DNA from 3 places in the Bacillus cereus group sp. MYBK79-1 genome. Region 3 is predicted to be linked to each of the others. Evidence: riboswitches for the same ligand, from Rfam matches in the RefSeq annotation. Region 3 holds a riboswitch; each other region holds the start of a gene.

Region 1 (6,515 bases), on a different contig from region 3:
ACCTATAATTGACTTAGAAAGAAATGGTTCTTTCTCTCGTAAACGATCTCCCGTTAGAAAGTAAGAATCTTCACCTGTTTTCTGCTGCCAATCCATAATGCGAAGAATTCTTTCCTTCTCATTTTCATTTTGAGCAATGCGATAAATGCCTTTCTCTTCATATCCAATATCGATGCCTGTTTTTTCACGTAAAACTTCTGCAAGTTGTGGAAATATAGCACGGCTTTCTCTAGCAAGTTCAAATAGCGGATCATATTCATCCCATTCTGCCTGAACCCCAAGTAAACCAGCAGCTGCTTTCGAGGCTTCAGATGCAATTCTTTGCTTCTCTACAATCGCTACTTTATATCCTCTTTCTGCTAGAAAATGTGCAACTGAACTACCAATTACACCACCGCCAATTATCGCTACATCATACTTCTTACACATGTTTTTCCGCCCACTTTCTTATTGAGTCCTTATAAGACTTCGCTTTGTTATACGGGTTACTACTACTTATAATCCCAGACATAACAGCAATACCACTGACGCCGTTAGTAAGAACATCCCCGGTGTTTTCCGTGGTAATTCCTCCAATTGCTGTAATCGGTATGGATAAACACTTTGCAATGTTTGAAATTTCTTCAAGCCCTCTCGCTGGCACACCCTTTTTGCAATCTGTCGGAAATACATGACCATAGACAAGTGAATCCGCTCCATTCTTAAATGCATCAATCGCCTCTTCTAAAGAATGCACAGAATAACCGACATGCAAATAAGAAAACTTTTCTTTCACTGACCTTACATCTGCGCTTCGATATCCTAGCTGCACGCGCGGGATGTTTAATAAAATAGCAATATCAATTCGATCGTTTATCACTATTTTCGATGCTGGAAAGCCTTTCTTCAAAAGACTTTCCACACCTTCATACAATTCCTTCGTACTTTTCTCACGCTCACGAATATGCAAATAATCAATCTCACTTTCAATTTGCATTGCTATATTCACTAACTCTTCGAATGACATGTGACCATTTGAGATTACATGAAGCTCATTTTTCATATTCATTCGCCTACTTTAAAATGTTTTCGAATAACTCCTCGGCCGGAACGATTTCTTTCGTCATTCCTTTATCTTTTAGCCATTTATTTTGTTTCTCCCATGACTCTTTTGAATCCGATAAGAATGGCTCATCTTTCGTTTCCATCTTCTCTAATAAAATTTTCATACTTTCTTTTTCAACTTCTGGTACAAGCGGGAAGTTTTCTTTTTCTTGATGATTTAATAAAATATTTAATGCTTCATCTGGGTTTTTCTTCATGAAATCATAGCCTTTTTTCGTACCACGTAAGAAGGCTTGCAACGCTTCTTTATCTTTTTTCAACGTTTTATCACCTGTTACAAATACAAGTTCATGATAATTCGGTACACCGTAATCTGCTGGGTTAAAGTATGCTGGTTCATGACCTTCATGGCGCATAACAGGTACTTCATGGTTAATGTACGCCCCTGTTACCGCATCCACTTTTTTCGTAATTACTGCTGGTACTAAATCAAAGCCAACATCGACTACTTTCACTGTATCTGGATTACCACCAGCTTCTTTTATCATCGTTTTTAAATACATCTCACTTAAAGGTGTTCCAGAATATCCAACTGTTTTCCCCTCTAAATCTTTTGGCGATTGAATGCCCGCTGACTTCAGCGATATAACATGATTTAATGGTGAACGTACGACAGCTCCAATTGATTTCACTGGAATTTGTTCATTTGCTTTTGCCATAACAACATCTGGCTGATAATATAGGCCCACTGTTACTTTTCCTGCAGCTGCTAAAGTTAATGGGTCAGTCGGGTTGGAAGGGAATTTAATATTCACCTTTACTCCTTCTTCTTTAAAGTAGCCTTTTTCAATAGCCGCATAAATAAAGCTATGTACCGCATTTGGATACCAATCAAGCATGACCGTTATTTCTTTTTCTTTTTTACTCTTCTCTGATGCCGAATTACTAGAACATCCAGCGATCATTGCAACTAATAATGTAAACACAAAGATGCGTTTTAATAATTTCATGAATGCTTCCTCCAACTAATAAATTTCTTTTCTAATACCGAAATAAGTATGACGAAGAAAATAGCTAATAATGATAACAATACAATGGGTGCAAATACACCTGCTCCGTCTAACTGCGTCATCATTCTTTTACTGAAATATCCTAGCCCAGCTTGTGCACCGAGCCATTCACCAATTGCTGCTCCAATCACACTAAGCGGAACTGCAATTTTTAAAGCTGAGAAAAAATAAGGAAGAGCAGATGGCAACTTTAATTTAAGAAAAACATCTTTTTTCGTTGCTCCATACGTAACTAAGAGCTCCTCCCATTCTTTTTTCGTACTGCGTAGTCCATCATACGTATTGACCGCAATTGGGAAAAACGTAATTAAAACCGTAACAACGACCTTACTCCAAATTGTATATCCAAACCATAAAACGAAAAGCGGAGCAAGTGCTGTAATAGGAATTGTTTGTGAAGCGACTAATAATGGATAAAATGCTCTCTCCATCCAATTACTCGCATTCATTAACATCGCTAGCCCTACCCCAAGTACGATAGAAATAGCCACCCCTATTAAAACGACGGATAAGGTTGCCGGTAAATGAACCGTAAATAATATATCTTTTAGTTTCCATATCTTCACTACAATTGCAGACGGTGACGGTAAAATGTACATTTCATCTACAATTCTTGCCCCTACTTCCCAAAGGGCAAGTAAAATACTAGAAAGTGTAAGAGCAGGTAATAACTCCTTCAACCGGTTCATCATACGAGTACCTGCCTTTGTAACATACTAAGAAGCTCATCTTTCAGCGCTAACACTTCCGGCTTATATAAATCTTTTCTTGTCCGGTTACAATCAAGCGGTACAATCCTCTCGGTTAAAGTAGTTATCGGTTGATTTTCTACAACGAAAATTCGATTAGAAAGAAATAATGCTTCTTCCACATCATGAGTGATAAACAAAATTGTTTTTTCCCACTCTTTCCATTGTTCAAACAACCATTCTTGCAAAGATGCCTTCGTTAAAGCATCTAGCGCGCTAAACGGTTCATCTAACAGCAATATCTCCCCGCCTGTTAATAAAGTTCGGATAAAGGATACGCGTTGCCTCATACCACCAGATAAATCTTTCGGATATTTAGTCTCATACCCTTGTAATCCAAATTTATGTAGCAGTTCCTTTGCCTTTATTTGTGCTTCTTTCTTCTGTACACCTTGGCACTCTAGCGGCAGAGCAGCATTCTCAATAATCGTTCTCCACGGCAGGAGCATATCTTTTTGGGGCATATACCCTACAGGATGGCTCTTCGTTTCTGTCAGCTCTATCTGACCAGTACTTGCTTCTTCTAAACCTGTAATAAGGCGAAATAAAGTACTTTTCCCGCATCCACTCGGTCCGATAATACTTACAAACTCTTTATCTTGTATAGAAGCATTTAATTCATTGATGATTGGTTTCTCATCATAATGAAAAGAAACATTATGAAACTGTAGTATGTTCTTGCTCCTCAAATCCCCACATCTCCTTACGGTAGGACATATCCCAGAATAAATATTCAAATCGACTGGAATATAGGAAAATCTCCTCTAATCGATCTAGCTCTTTGTCAGACTTTCCAACTGCCATTTCATTTAATAAATCTATTAACCAAATACAAAGGTTACCGTATTCTTCAGAACTATATCCTTGAATCCACTCACCAAAAAACTCATGATCTCTTGCTCCAGGAATATCATTTAAACGCTTTCCAATTTCCCAATAGCTCCACATACATGGAAGAAGTGCTGCTATTAATTCCGCAAGTGTGCCATTTTGAGATACAGACATCATGTAATTTGTATAAGCTAAATTTTTAGCAGATGGTTTTGCTGACTCTATCTCCTCTATAGAAATTCCAAGTCTTTTTGCATACTGTTTATGGATCGTCATTTCTCCATTTAATATTCCATCAATTTGTTCAGCGAATTTCCCCATTACTTGTGGATTCGTTGCCTTTACAACACCAATCGCATATAGCTTTGCATAATCTAACAAATATAAATAATCTTGAATAATATAATACTGAAACTTATCTTTTTCTAACGTGCCATCCCCCATACCTACTACAAACGGATGATTATGACTCATCTCCCAAACTGGTTGTACAGTTTCTAATAATCTATCGCAAAATTTCATTTCCCTATCCCCTTCCGGTATGTGTATATAAATAAAAAACCACTTCTAAATAAGAAGTGGTTACAGCAAACAAAATTATAATTTATTCGTTGCTCCACTTCCCTTCGCTAGTATTACCTAGATCAGGTCTGTAAGGGTTAAGGATTATTCCTCTCTCAGCACAACAAGCACCCCTAGTGGTTCAATATGAAATTTTCAAATAAAAAAGCCCCGTTTCTATACGCAAAGAAACGGGGACTCATTATTAGTGTCCGAATTGCTTCCCTACGCTAGCATAATCTAGATCAGGTAATGAAAAGGATCAAAGGCTTACGGCCTACTCTCAGCTGGCAACACCAGCTCTCCTAGCAAACTATGAAATTAACACTGTCAGTATAACACCGTAATAAGACATCATCAACTGTTTTAATTTTCTCAATTATCAACAAAATAACAAAGCTATATAATACTTATATTCTATGTTAGAAATTATTATCCTAATTAATTAGGTAAAAAGGAATCATTATCCTCAAAAAATTTATTTTTATATTGATTTCATATTACATTTATGTGAATAAACCCACTATATTATATCTTTATACTATAATAAAATTACAACTATACAACTAGAGGAGGTCTCTATTATATGAATATGAAAGCTACTGCTTTAACAGCAACTACTGTCGCAATTGCTTCTTTACTTCCTTCTATGGGAGAAACAAATGTACAAACAGCCAACGCTGAACAATTATCTAATGTGAAAACTGGATATGTAAAAGTCGATCAGGTAGCCTTACATACAAAAGATAACGCAAATAGCTCATCAATTGATACAATTCGCTTTAATACGAAGGTGAACATACTTGAAACAACTAATGGTTGGTATAAAGTATCTGTTAATAATAAAGTAGGTTACGTACAAAAAGATTCTATTCTACTAAAAAACAAACTTCAATCTAATAATCAATATATCGTTAATGCCAATGCATTAAATGTTCGATCTGAACCTAATTTAGAATCTTCAATTTTAGATGTATTACCAAATGGAAAATTCGTTACCATTCAAGAAGAACAAGGCGATTGGTATAAAATTTTACATAATGGCAAAACAGGTTACGTACAAAAAGCATTCGTTTCTAATGGTTCACAGCCTTTAGTAAAAGGTATCACAGTTCAAAATAATACAAAATACACAGTTGCAACACCTAAACTTAATGTACGTAGCACCGCTAGTACAAGTAGTGCACTACTTGGTTCATTACAAAATGGAACACAACTACAAGTAGTGGAAACTGTAGGAACTTGGTATAAAATTCGTTTTGGCACAGGATACGGATACGTGGCAAAACATTATGTAGTGCAAAATCAAGCACAAGTTCAAAAAGCCCAAACTGCTTCCATTCCAGCAGTTTTCAAATTCCCTACTCAAGGAAGAATTAGCTCAACCTTTGATATGCGTTGGGAACAGATGCATTACGGTATAGATATTGCAGCTCCAGGTAATGTCTCTATCCAGGCGGCGGCTGCAGGCAAAGTTGTGAAATCATATTATTCAGCTAGCTATGGCAATGTTGTGTTCATCGCCCATCAAATAAACGGGAAATTATATACAACAGTCTATGCTCACATGAAAGATCGCACTGTACAAGCTGGTGATCAAGTACAAGCTGGACAATTAGTAGGTCATATGGGAAACACAGGTCATTCATACGGGCAACATCTTCATTTTGAATTACACAATGGAGAATGGAATTTTGAAAAAACAAATGCAGTAAACCCACTGCCATATTTAGTTAGGTAAATTGTATGTCACGCAATATCAATATACCTCTCTTAATTGAATACTTAGCCTTTTTAGGTTTAATCTGTTGTTTAATCATTTACAATACAAATACTGTATTTTTATCTATTATCATTGCTTTTGTTGCTTTAGAAATTATGATGGAATCTTTTCAAGTTCAACTTAAACAAAAAATTGCCCATATTTATAATGCCATCTTTCTATTAAGTGCCCTAATAGCAAATATTATTAGTAATGGTTTTTATTTATCTACCGTATTTCCTGTATTTTTTATGGCTGTTTTATTATTCATAGCTAGATACATTCATGTTCCTACTAACAAAAAACACGAACAAGAAGCTTAGAAAGAGGAGACACTTTGTACCAATCTTTCAAAGATAATCCGATAAAATATATATTGAATTTATATGCAAAAATAAATAGTTTTTTTGGTATACAAGGAAGTTATACTGCACAATTTCTCCTTTATGGCATGTTATTTCTCGTCTTAATTACGTTCTCCTTGCTTTACTAATAAAA
Region 2 (6,515 bases), on a different contig from region 3:
CTAAAGTACGATAAAGCTGCTAATATTTTGTTTCCGTTCATATATATCACCTCATAAATAATGTCCGTTGTTATACTTTTATTATGCAGGAAATGTAGCGAGCTTCCTATCGATGAACATTACAAGAACGTGACGCTTTTGTAAGATTTCTGGGTTAAAAAATGAAATTTTCAAAAAAATCTTTCGGAATGGAAATTGTTGTGATAGAATTAGTGAAAACGTTTTCTTGAGCGTTTTTTATTTTAGACTTAAAGGTATGATGACCTGATAGTCTATTGATGAGGTTATTCTATTTAAAAGGGGATTCTTTAGGGGGAGAGAACAATGAACACATGGACACAAGTTTATGATCCGTTCGGAAACATTTGGCTTTCGGCAGCGGTCGCACTTATTCCGATTATCTTTTTTTTCTTAGCTTTAGCAGTTTTCCGCATGAAGGGGTATGTGGCAGGATTTATTACAGTTGTACTTACAATTTTAGTGGCTTTATTCGCTTATAAGATGCCGTTCACAATGGCGATGGCAGCGACCGGATATGGTTTCTTATATGGACTATGGCCAATTGCTTGGATTATCATTATGTCAGTATTTTTATATAAAATATCTGTGAAAACGGGTCAATTTGATGTGATTCGTGCATCTGTATTGTCCATTACGAATGACCATCGTTTACTTGTTATTTTAATCGGTTTTTCATTTGGAGCATTTTTGGAAGGGGCAGCAGGATTTGGTGCACCAGTAGCGATTACGGCAGCACTTCTTGCAGGTCTTGGGTTAAACCCTTTATATGCAGCGGGTCTTTGTTTAATCGCAAATACGGCACCGGTAGCGTTCGGAGCGATGGGAATTCCGATTACAGTTGCTGGACAAGTAACAGGTATTGATCCACATAAAATTGGACAAATGGCTGGACATCAATTACCGTTCTTATCATTATTTGTTCCGTTCTTTATCGTATTTTTAATGGATGGATTGAAAGGAGTAAGACAAACGTGGCCTGCTTTATTTGTAGCGGGTAGTTCATTTGCAATTACGCAGTTCATTACAGCGACGTTCTTAGGGCCGGAACTTCCGGATATTACGTCAGCACTTGTAAGCTTAGTGAGTTTATCGCTATTCTTAAAAGTTTGGCAGCCGAAAGAAATCTATCAGTCTAAAGAAGCAAATAGTGAAGTAGCTGCGGCAACAACAGCGACATCTATGCCGAAACTAACAGTAGGAAAAGTCGTAAAAGCATGGTCTCCATTCATTATTTTAACTGTAATGGTAGTCATTTGGAGCCAAAGCTTCTTTAAAGCGTTATTTGCTCCAGGTGGCGCATTAGAAAGCCTCGTGTTTAAGTTTGAAATTCCAGGCTTGCACAATTTAGTAATGAAAGCAGAACCGATTGTAAATAAACCGACGCCTTACGAGGCAATTTTGAAGTTTGATGTATTATCAGCAACAGGAACAGCAATTTTAATTGCTTGTATCATTTCTATCTTTATTTTGAAAATGAGTGCAAAAGATGCAGTAACGACATTTAAAGAAACGTTAAATGAACTTAAAATGCCAATTCTATCTATCGGATTCGTATTAGGATTCGCATTTATCGCAAATTATTCTGGTCTATCTTCTACATTAGCGTTAGCACTTGCAGGAACTGGCGGACTATTCCCGTTCTTCTCACCATTCCTGGGCTGGATTGGGGTATTCTTAACAGGGTCTGATACTTCAGCGAATGCACTGTTCTCGAATTTACAAGCGATTACAGCACAGCAAGTCGGTGTATCTGAAGTACTTCTCGTTGCAGCAAATACAACGGGCGGTGTAACAGGAAAAATGATTTCTCCGCAATCGATTGCAATTGCTTGTGCGGCGGTTGGACTTGCTGGAAAAGAATCTGATTTATTCCGCTTTACAGTGAAGCATAGTTTATTCTTCGTTACGATTGTTGGTATTATGACGTATGTGCAGGCATATTATTTAACGTGGATGATTCCATAAACAACAAAAGAAATAAACTTTGCATTTTTCAGATTATCGTGTATGATGGGAAAGTATTGAAAATTAAATCAGTGATAAACTAGGGGTGCCTAACGTATGCGTAGGCTGAGAGAGAAGCGCGTGAACTTCTTAACCCTTTGGACCTGATCTGGCTCGTACCAGCGTAGGGAAGTTAACGGCTTTACATAATGATGTCTTTATGAGCCAGGTCCTTATTTTTTTATGGACCTGGCTCTTTTTATTTTGGCATACGCTGGCCATATCTTGTCCTTGTCACGTACAGGGGGGCAACAAAGGTTATGAAACAATCTGTTTCAGCTGAGCAAATTGAATTGAAATCGAGTTTACCAGGAAGTAAGAAAGTGTATGTGGATGGACCACGCGCTGATATGAAAGTGCCGATGCGCGAGATTGAACAAAGTGAAACGAACGGCATTCCGAATCCGCCAATCCGTGTATACGATACGAGCGGTCCTTATACAGATCCTGCGTATAAAGTGGAGCTGGAAAAGGGGATTCCAACGCCGCGCCACTCTTGGATCATAGAGCGCAAGGATGTAGAAGCATACGAAGGGCGCGAAGTGAAACCAGAGGATGACGGTGTGAAGGTGGCTTCGAAACACACACCTGTTTTTCCGCAAATGGACCGCCAGCCGCTTAGAGCGAAGCGAGGGGCCAACGTTACGCAAATGCATTATGCGCGTAATGGCATCATTACGTCTGAGATGGAATATGTTGCGATTCGCGAAGGAGTAGAGCCTGAGTTTGTTCGTAAGGAAATCGCGGAAGGTCGTGCTATTTTACCAGCGAATATTAACCATCCGGAAGCAGAGCCAATGATTATCGGACGTAATTTCCACGTGAAGGTTAATGCAAATATCGGAAACTCTGCTGTATCTTCTTCTATTGCAGAAGAAGTAGAGAAGATGACGTGGGCAACGCGCTGGGGTGCAGATACGATTATGGATTTATCTACAGGTAAAAACATTCATACGACACGTGAGTGGATTATTCGTAACGCACCTGTACCAGTCGGAACTGTACCAATCTATCAAGCGCTGGAAAAAGTAAACGGAATTGCAGAAGATTTAACGTGGGAAGTGTATCGTGATACGTTAATTGAGCAAGCGGAGCAAGGTGTTGATTACTTTACGATTCACGCAGGCGTATTACTTCGTTACATTCCGATTACTGCAAAGCGTACGACAGGTATCGTTTCACGCGGTGGTTCGATTATGGCGCAGTGGTGTTTATTCCATCATAAAGAAAACTTCCTGTATACTCATTTTGAAGAAATTTGTGAAATTATGAAGCAGTACGATGTTTCGTTCTCTCTTGGAGATGGATTACGTCCAGGTTCGATTGCAGATGCAAATGACGAAGCGCAATTCTCTGAGCTTGAAACACTTGGTGAATTAACAAAGATTGCTTGGAAACATGATGTACAAGTGATGATTGAAGGACCTGGGCATGTACCGATGCACTTAATTAAAGAGAATATGGAGAAAGAACTTGATATTTGTCAGGGCGCGCCGTTCTATACGCTTGGGCCGTTAACGACAGATATTGCACCAGGTTATGACCATATTACATCCGCAATTGGAGCTGCGATGATTGGCTGGTTTGGAACGGCGATGCTTTGTTATGTAACGCCGAAAGAACATTTAGGTTTACCGAATAAAGATGATGTTCGCGAGGGAGTTATTACGTACAAAATCGCTGCACATGCAGCTGATCTTGCGAAAGGACACAAAACGGCTCATCAGCGTGATGATGCACTTTCAAAAGCTCGCTTTGAATTCCGTTGGCGCGATCAATTTAATTTATCTTTAGATCCTGAACGTGCGATGGAATATCACGATGAAACATTGCCAGCAGAAGGCGCGAAAACGGCTCATTTCTGCTCAATGTGTGGGCCGAAGTTTTGTAGTATGAGAATTTCACATGATATTCGTGAATACGCAAAAGAAAATGATTTAGAAACGACAGAAGCAATTGAAAAAGGTATGAAAGAGAAAGCGAAAGAATTTAAAGACACTGGTAGTCATTTATACCAATAACACGTTACACCTCTTTACTTGATTGATCACACTGTAGTACCTAACTTAAATATAGAAGAAGCCCGCTTTGCTAAGACGGTAGCAAAGCGGGCTTCTGTCGTTTTGGAACAGACTCCAAAGCTATATTACTTTTCCTTCAAAAAAGTTCGATCCTTCAAGAATAAATTCCAGAAGAAGATAAATCCTGGTAGTAAAATTGCAATTCCGATTGCGTATAGAATAAGCAATGCATAGAATGTTTCTGGCGTTGTAAAGCTTGTAAATACAGTTACATCAGGATAAATAATATAAGGTAAATGCGCGACACCGTAAGCGTAACTTGCAAATGCATATTGAGCGACGACTGCTAACACGGCAATGCGAGGGTATCCTAGTGTGCCATACTTTTTGTTTGTCCACCAGAGAGAAGAGTACCCAATAACGAATAAAACGATAGAAACTGTAAACCATGGAAATTGCTTTATGAGTCCTTGCATAAGCCAGTGTGTTTTCGGATCCATTACAACGAGGGCAATAATTGCTGTAACGAGTGTTGCAGGACCAAGGATGATGGCGTTTCTTCGATAAATTCGATACGAATCTTCTGAACCTTGCTCTCTCGAAAAATCAGCAAGAAAGAGAGAGGAAAGAAAGAGTTCCGAAGTTAGTCCAAAGAGCATATAGCAGTAGATAACTGGGCTAGAAAGAAGTTTTCCGTACAGGAGTACCTCTTTTCCTTCAACCATTGTAATATAAGCCCCCTCTGTAACGGGTAAAACGGTAATTAATAAGGCTGGAATTAAGAGCCCAGTAATACCTGAAATCACCCGAAGGAGATACTGATATTTTGGCACAGAGTAAGCAAATACCATGAATGTACTGCGAATGGCAATGAGTATTAAAATTAACATAACTGGTACAAACATCACTGTCGCAAGGGTGAAAGCGGCTTTCGGAAAGAAACCGAGAAAAGCGACAACGACAAAGACGAGAAATGTATTTGTTACTTCCCAAGTTGGTGATAAGTACCGATTGGCAAGCTTGGCAGCGAGCGTTGGATGTTTTGCGTATACCATGCCCCAAAAACCTGCTCCAAAATCGATGGACCCTAATATACTGTATACGAAAATAAGAGCCCATAAGATGATAATTGCAATACTTTCTTCATGCACGAGAATCGCCTCCTTCGTGATGTAAATCATTTGTAAGCGGATGTTTCTTAAAGAATGTCCGTAGTACAAACACAGTTAAAATACCGAGTCCGATATATAAAATGATGAATAAAATAAATAAAGGACCAACAAAATCAGCGCGTGTAGAAGCGTCGACGGTCCGTTGCATACCATAAATGGTCCACGGTTGACGACCACTACAGCTGAAAATCCACCCGAATTCAATGCCGAGCATCATAACTGGTCCACATGCAGCAGCTCCCCAAAGAAGCCACTTCGGTAATTCTGTTCCTTTTTTTCGATAAACAAAGTACCAATATAGGAGCGCAATTGCTGCGACTGCAAAGGTGAAGGCAGCGGTGCCAACCATTAAGTTGAATAATGTATGTGTGTAAAATGGTGGCCATGTTTCTTGTGGGAATTCATTTAGTCCTTTTACGACAGTGCTAGGGTCTAGCCCCACTAGTAGGCTAAGCATGTTTGGAATTTCTAGTGCATAGTTTAGTTCCAGTGTGTTAGGATCCACAACGCCGCCAATTGATAACGGTGCATGTGATGTCGTTTCAAATAAAGCTTCAGCAGATGCAAGTTTTTCAGGAGAATGCTTATGTAAAGCAATTGCCGATTCGTGTCCCGAAAGCCACATCGTAGCACCTGTAATAAATGTCACGACGAGTCCTAACAGTAGTCCTTTTTTATGATAAGCCACTTCCCGTTCACTTAAATTCTTCTTTAATAATTTAAACCCAGCAATAGAGGCAATGACAGCTGCTCCAGTTGCGTAGGCTGTAATCACAACGTGGAATGCGCTTGTGCCAAAACTCGGATTAAAGAAAGCTTTCCAAGGATCAACGTTAAAAACGGATCCATCTGGTCCCATTGAAAAGCCTGCGGGTGTATTCATCCATGTATTTGCTGATGTAATAAGCACGGCAGATGCCGTGGCACCAATCATGACGAAGAATAGCGAAATTAATCTCATGAATGGAGGTAGTTTGTCAGCTGCATATACATAAATGGACATGAACAAAGCCTCTAAAAAGAAGGCGAAAATCTCAATTTGAAAGGGAACAGAAATAACCTGTCCAACAATTTTGGCAAAACCAGGCCAAAGAAGTGAGATTTGCACACCAACGATTGTTCCAGTTGGAATTGCTACACCGAGAAGGATGGCAAACGCCTTCGTCCATCTTTTCGCCATAATGGCGTAGTCGGAATCTTTCTTCCAGTGATAGAGTATTTCACTTATAAAAATCATTAATGAAAGTCCGACACCAAGTGTTGCAAAGATAATGTGGAATGCTAATGAAGAACCGAA
Region 3 (6,515 bases):
TTAGCGACGATATTTATTGGACAAACGATATTTTTTAAGCAATATTACGCGAATCGAAAAGTGGAAGATATTAAAGTGAATTTAAATTCTTTTGAGAAGAATTATTTGAACTATGCAGGAAGTGCAGAAGGAATTCAGAAGCTGGAGCAAGACTTTTTTAGAGAAAATAATACGTGGATTACGACATTGGATCAGAATGGGAATTTAAAACATGTGGATGATTTTTATTTTGAGGTAACGATAGATCGTAGTCAACAAAAGAGCTTTGGACAACAAATATTCAAAATTCCCCTATACAATCTCGTCAATATAGAGGAGATTGATAATAAACCATCAAATCAGTTTTTAGGCCAAGAAATATATTTTTCTGGAGTGAGAAAAGAAGATAGTTATATTCCATTCTCTTTCTCACTATCTAAGCGGAATTTAAGTGGATCGAATAAACCGTTAGAAAAAGCATTTAATGAGAAGATGAGTAAATTAGATCAAGAGAAAAAGAAAGCAGTTGGGGAGCAAGTTAGTAAGGAAAAGAGGCCGGCAGTTCAGGAACCAGCTGCCCAAGAATCAGATGTTTACATAGGAGGGCGAGTTACGAAAGTGCAGTTCCCTGATGTAAAAGGCCCCGTAAATCCAATTTATAAAAACACTTTATTTTTGGATAGTATAAAAGAATTTCAAACGGATGTAGTACTAAAAGAGAGTAATCAAATCGAATATTCAACAAAGACAATGGACTATGAAAAAAATGATATAAAATATAAATTATTAATGAAACCGATAACAGAAAGAGACGGATCAGTCACATATATTTATGCGATGGCGTCTTTACAGCCTGTAGATGAAGCTGTACAAATGGTGCAAGATTACTACATTTACATCATTGCATTTGTACTCGTTCTCATTTTTCTAGCTTCGTTCTATTACTCTAAACAAATTGCAAAGCCGTTATTAAAAATAAATGATACAACGAAGAAAATAGCACACTTAGATTTCACAGAACAAATACCGATTACTTCAAAAGATGAAATTGGTGATTTATCAAAAAATATTAATGTATTATCCAATAAGCTCCATTCGCATATTGGACAGCTAGAACAAGATATTGAAAAGGAAAGAAAGCTAGAAAATACGCGGAAAGAATTTATTTCTGGTGTTTCGCATGAATTAAAAACACCGCTAAGTATTATGAAAAGCTGTATTTCCATTTTAAAAGATGGAGTAGCAGAACATAAAAAAGAGTACTATTTTCAGGCGATGGAACGAGAAGTAGATAAGATGGATACGTTAATTTTGGATATGCTAGAGTTAGCTAAATTTGAATCAGGCACATATAAAATGAAAAAGGATGTATTTTATATTGATTCGATAATTGAAGATATATGTGAACACCTTTCTGTGGAGATAGAGAAAAAAGAACTTCGTGTGCATAAAAATATATGTTCATTTGAAGTGATGGCAAATCAAAATCGGATTGAACAAGTCATTGTGAATTTCATTACGAATGCCATACGTTATACACCGAATAAAGAGGATATTATTATTTCCACAATAGATGAGAAGGATCGTATAAAGGTGTGTATTGAAAATAAAGGTACTCACATTGAAGAAGAGCAATTAGACAAAATTTGGGATCGTTTTTATCGCGTGGATGCATCCCGTCAGCGCTCACAAGGCGGAACGGGGCTTGGGCTTGCTATTTCAAAGAACATTTTAGAACTACACGATGCTGAATATGGAGTAAAGAATACAGAAGACGGTGTATTATTTTACTTCTACTTACCAAAAAAAGCGTAGATGGTACATGCTACGCTTTTTTTAATTTATTTTCATATTATCTTTACCTAATCTTTATTTTTAAGCGATATAATCTGGTTAGAAAATGAGGTTATGTAAGGAGTCGATGAACCGTGCATAGCAATTGGCTAAGTATAATGGTATTTATTTTCTTTTGTGCATTTATTGTATTTTTAATTGATATTACGATATGAAAAAAGAGCGCTCATTAAGCGCTCTTTTTCTTCGAATTCAGTTGATAAGCATTGATGCTCTTGAATAAGCGTGGTGAAGTAAGAAATAAAAAGATAAGTAAAACGGTACATAAAATATAGGAACCAATCATTGTGCTACCATTTACGATTAATGAATATAGAACTGCTGATTGACCTTTCGGTGCATATTGTCCCCAGAAAATAATACCAGCAATAAAGTGGCAGAAATAGCGAGCAAAGCTACCGACAAATGTAGCAAGGATAATGTAACCAATAACTTTTTTTCCTTCGTTTTGTTTTGATGAAGGTTTGTCTTTACGGCTACCTAAACTGGATTGTTCTTCGCTATTTTCATTTGATGTTAAAAGTGCTTTTTGGATTGGACGATAGAATAAACCAGCAAATCCAATAAAAGCAAAGGCAATGAAGTACTCAATGAATGCTTGAATAGGTGTTAAAATGTAAGCATCTCCCACGACAATTTGTAATAGTCCCCAAACTAAACCACCTAAGAAAGCTGATTTAAAGCCCCAGCGGTATGCAATAATAAAAATAGGAATCATAGCAAATGAAATGGAACCGCCTGTTGGAAGTTTAAGTGATAATGGTAAAATGTCGATAATCATGGCGAAGGCTGCAAGAATTGCAGATTCGATCATCGCTTGTAAATTGGTGTTACGCATGTTGTCTCCCCCTAAATCCAAGTTATACAAAAAAGAATAGATATCATAGGAGGATACGAAATACGTAAATAAAAAAGAGGTATGTATTTCGGACGTTTGCACAATCCCTGCGTTAGCATTAACTAACAGGTTCGAAGGGTCGGAACGAAGTGTTCCCTCTCAGCGACATGGCTCCCCCTGTGATAACGAGATTCTTTATTTGCTATTGTTTATTGTAAGCGAAATGGATGAGAATGGCAAACGAATCAATTATGACAATTATTGAAATAAAATTGTAGAAAAATGTTAATAATTATGAAGTCAAAGGGGATAGTGCTCGAGAAATAGAGTGTGCTATAATTCTTCTGAAAATAATTATCATTCTCTTCGGAGGGGGAAGGTTATGAGCTTAGTAGATATTAAAATCGGTGAGAAAGTGTTAGTGAAAAGTATGCAGTCTTTAGATTATTTACTAAAGAGAAGACTGACTGCTTTCGGTCTTTCTGAAGGAAGCGAACTTCGCATGAAGCAGAAAGCGATGTTCAAAGGTCCTTGTACATTGGAGTGTCGTGGACAGTTAATTAGTATTCGTCATTGTGACGCGAAAATGATAAAGGTGGAATTAGCGTGAATAAGGTAGCATTGCTAGGGAATCCAAATACAGGGAAGACATCATTATTTAATGCACTTACTGGTTCTTATGAATATGTAGGGAACTGGAGCGGTGTAACAGTAGAAAAGAAGATTGGTAAATTAAAAGATAAACAAGGAACATTAATTGATTTACCGGGTGTTTATGATTTAAATCCAGTTTCGCGTGATGAAGGTGTCGTTACGAATTTTCTACTAACAGACGAATTTCATCATATGTTAAATATAGTGGATTCTTCGCAATTCGAGAGAAATATGCATTTAACGTTGCAATTACTTGAATTTGGAAAACCGGTTTCAATTGGAGTAAATATGGTCGATGTGGCAAAGCAACGAGGCATTGTAATTGATGTAAAACGGTTATCAGAAAGATTAGGTGTAACAGTCGTTCCTGTCGTTGCGAGAAGCGGAAAAGGCTGTGAAGAACTACTTGCAACGCTTAAAGAAAATGACAAAAGCGAGAAAACGCCATTCATTATTTCATATAGTGTACTAATGGATGAAGGAATTGGAGAGGTAATTTCTCTTTTAGAGAAAGCGAATTATAAGCATCCGAGATGGCTAGCCCTTCAATTTTTAAGTAATAACGAAGTAGTAGAAAAAGAAATGAAAGCATTACTAATTTATAAGGAACTTGTAGCCATTCGATCTTGTCTAGAAGGAAAACTTGATTGTACGTTAGAAGAGCACATTTACAAAACTCGTGAAGCGTATATTGAAAAGTTAAAAACAAATGTTATGAAGCATGAGAAAGAAGGGGAAATTCCTTTCTCGGAAAAAGTCGATAGGTTAATTACACATAAAATTTTAGGACTTCCAATCTTTTTAGCAGTTATGTTTTTTATTTTTCAGGTTACGTTTACGTGGATCGGTACACCTTTATCTGATATTTTAGATGGATTTTTTGGCGGACAGCTTACGGATTGGGTAACGGCTGGGCTCGCAAATGTTGGTGCTTCTCATTTTATTCAAGCAATCGTTACAGAAGGTATTATTGCCGGCGTTGGTGCGGTATTAGTATTCGTTCCACAAATCTTTGCACTTTTCTTTTTCATTTCATTATTAGAAGACTCAGGATATATGGCGCGAATTGCAGTTGTTATGGATAGAATTATGGAGTTCTTCGGTTTAAACGGAAAAGCGTTCATTCCGATGATTATCGGTTTTGGATGTAATGTTCCAGGTATTATGGCAGCGAGAACGATTGAACAAGAAAAAGAACGTTTACTTACAGTCCTTGTAACACCGTTTATGTCTTGCTCGGCACGTTTACCTGTATATGCATTATTTGCGGGAGTATTCTTCCCTCATAGTCAGGCAACTGTTGTGTTTTCTTTATATGTTGCAGGTATTGTTCTTGCGTTATTAGTTACAAAAATTATGTCTCTTACCATTTTAAAAGCGGAAAAATCTATTTTCGTTATTGAACTACCTCCTTACCGCGTGCCACAAGCGAAAACGTTATGGCTAAGCACGTGGGAGAAAGGGAAAGGATTTGTTCGTAAAGCAGGTACATTTATCTTCGGTGGTTCTGTTGTCATTTGGTTATTAAACTATGCAGGTCCATCAGGATTTGGTGTTGATATGGGAGACAGTTATTTAGCGATGATTGGTGGATTTATCGCACCACTATTTGCACCGCTCGGCTTTGGAACGTGGCAAGCTGCAGCATCTCTTTTAACAGGATTTTTAGCGAAAGAAGTTGTCGTTTCTACAATGGCAATTATTTATGCGGTGAAAGAAGATGTGTTAGGAAATGTAATGGGAGCACATTATACTGCGTTATCAGCATATGCATTTATGTTCTTTATTTTATTATATGTTCCGTGTTTAGCGACAGTAGCTGTTATTAAACGTGAAACAGGGTCAGCGAAGTGGACGATTTTCTCTGTTGTGTATCCACTCGTTGTTGCTTATGTATTAACGCTCATTATATACCAAGTTGGATCCTTACTCGGATTCTAGAAGGAGATGGATTAGGGTGATGGTCAATATTATAATTGGAGCTATCATTTTTGGTTATGCAGCATACACGTTAGTTAATTTTGTAAAGAGAAGTAAAAAGGGAAAATGCGCAGCCTGTTCTTTAAATAAGTCATGTCAGTCGCAAACTTGTAGTCCGGATATGGAGCAAGTGGCTCATAATAAATAGAAAAAAGCTTTGCGAATTTTTTCGCAAAGCTTTTTTGTTTTACTTTTTAATTTTTACAAGTTGAGAAGCTTCTACTCCGTTGTAGCCAGGGAATTCTTTACTAGGGTCTTTATCGAATTTTAATACACCTACAGATTTTTCATCACCTTTTACATTGCTGTAAGTTGCGTCATCAACAATTGCGTACATATCTGTATATGCGCGGCCACTTCCGATAATTGTGTTGCCTTCATATTTTAATTTCGCACCATCAAGTGTAGCATTTTCAACTTTCTCTTTTGCGAATAATACACCTTGTTCCGCTGTTACAGCTGGTAATTTATCAAGTGGTTTTGTGTCGTCGTTTTTATCGACTTTGCTAAGTAACTCTTTCTTCACCAGTTCTTCACCAGTTTTCTTATCCATTACAAGAACTTTTTTGCCATCTAATGTTGTCATTTTCATTTTATAGAAGTCTTTTTCTTTCACTTCTTTTTTATTTTTATCTGTAATTTGTTGAACTTGTTCTTCTGATCCGTACAGTACAAAACCGTTCGCTTTATCTCCTAATAAAGAACAACCTGATAATGCTCCAAGTGAAATTGCTGCTGCTAATCCGATTCCTACTAATTTTTTCATGATGATGTCTCCTTTTATATGTTTTATAGTAAATACATTTTTGTATTAGTTCTGAAATGATGAGAAGCTTATTTGCTGCTTCTGGTATTAGTGTATAAGAAATATGGAAACGTAACTATCGAGTTAGCTTACAGTAACATTACAATAATGTAATTTAGTGAAAGTACGTAAAAATTAGTCAAATCTAAAGAGGGTTAATGAGAATATATTGGGAAAACAATATTGTATCTAGAATGTCATATTATATTGGATGTATTTTGGAAATAACATGTAAGGACATCTTCGTTTTGTTATAATAAACACGTAGGTTGTAAAAATGAATATTCTTTACTGTTAAGGGAGATTTTTCAGTTTTCCAAGTAGTGAATTTGAAATATGAGGTAAGTTATAGGAGGAATTAGAATGTCTGTATTTAAACGATTACGAGATTTAACAATGTCGAAT

What was found. Region 3 has a riboswitch for thiamine pyrophosphate ahead of thiT (energy-coupled thiamine transporter ThiT). Riboswitches for the same ligand answer to the same signal wherever they lie in the genome.
Region 1: it holds a riboswitch for thiamine pyrophosphate, as region 3 does, so the genes downstream of both, tenA (thiaminase II) here and thiT (energy-coupled thiamine transporter ThiT) in region 3, are expected to answer to the same signal.
Region 2: it holds a riboswitch for thiamine pyrophosphate, as region 3 does, so the genes downstream of both, thiC (phosphomethylpyrimidine synthase ThiC) here and thiT (energy-coupled thiamine transporter ThiT) in region 3, are expected to answer to the same signal.

Annotation. Positions count from the first base shown of each region.
Region 1 covers NZ_JBQAEO010000003.1:3,982-10,496, reverse strand. The annotation lists gene thiO (glycine oxidase ThiO) at 1-429, opposite strand, end outside; gene tenI (thiazole tautomerase TenI) at 422-1,042, opposite strand; gene ACTFOB_RS06885 (ABC transporter substrate-binding protein) at 1,053-2,054, opposite strand; gene ACTFOB_RS06880 (ABC transporter permease) at 2,051-2,803, opposite strand; gene ACTFOB_RS06875 (ABC transporter ATP-binding protein) at 2,803-3,552, opposite strand; gene tenA (thiaminase II) at 3,521-4,216, opposite strand; TPP riboswitch at 4,299-4,401, opposite strand; TPP riboswitch at 4,461-4,572, opposite strand; gene ACTFOB_RS06865 (SH3 domain-containing protein) at 4,842-5,996, shown strand; gene ACTFOB_RS06860 (hypothetical protein) at 6,002-6,340, shown strand.
Region 2 covers NZ_JBQAEO010000015.1:17,071-23,585, reverse strand. The annotation lists gene ACTFOB_RS20630 (DUF4870 domain-containing protein) at 1-41, opposite strand, end outside; gene lldP (L-lactate permease) at 325-1,986, shown strand; TPP riboswitch at 2,058-2,173, shown strand; gene thiC (phosphomethylpyrimidine synthase ThiC) at 2,286-4,046, shown strand; gene ACTFOB_RS20615 (cytochrome d ubiquinol oxidase subunit II) at 4,172-5,197, opposite strand; gene cydA (cytochrome ubiquinol oxidase subunit I) at 5,190-6,515, opposite strand, start outside.
Region 3 covers NZ_JBQAEO010000019.1:72,303-78,817, forward strand. The annotation lists gene ACTFOB_RS22875 (sensor histidine kinase) at 1-1,794, shown strand, start outside; gene thiT (energy-coupled thiamine transporter ThiT) at 2,003-2,671, opposite strand; TPP riboswitch at 2,758-2,859, opposite strand; gene ACTFOB_RS22885 (FeoA family protein) at 3,054-3,281, shown strand; gene feoB (ferrous iron transport protein B) at 3,278-5,266, shown strand; gene ACTFOB_RS22895 (FeoB-associated Cys-rich membrane protein) at 5,283-5,453, shown strand; gene ACTFOB_RS22900 (lipoprotein BA_5634 family protein) at 5,493-6,071, opposite strand; gene ACTFOB_RS22905 (PspA/IM30 family protein) at 6,474-6,515, shown strand, end outside.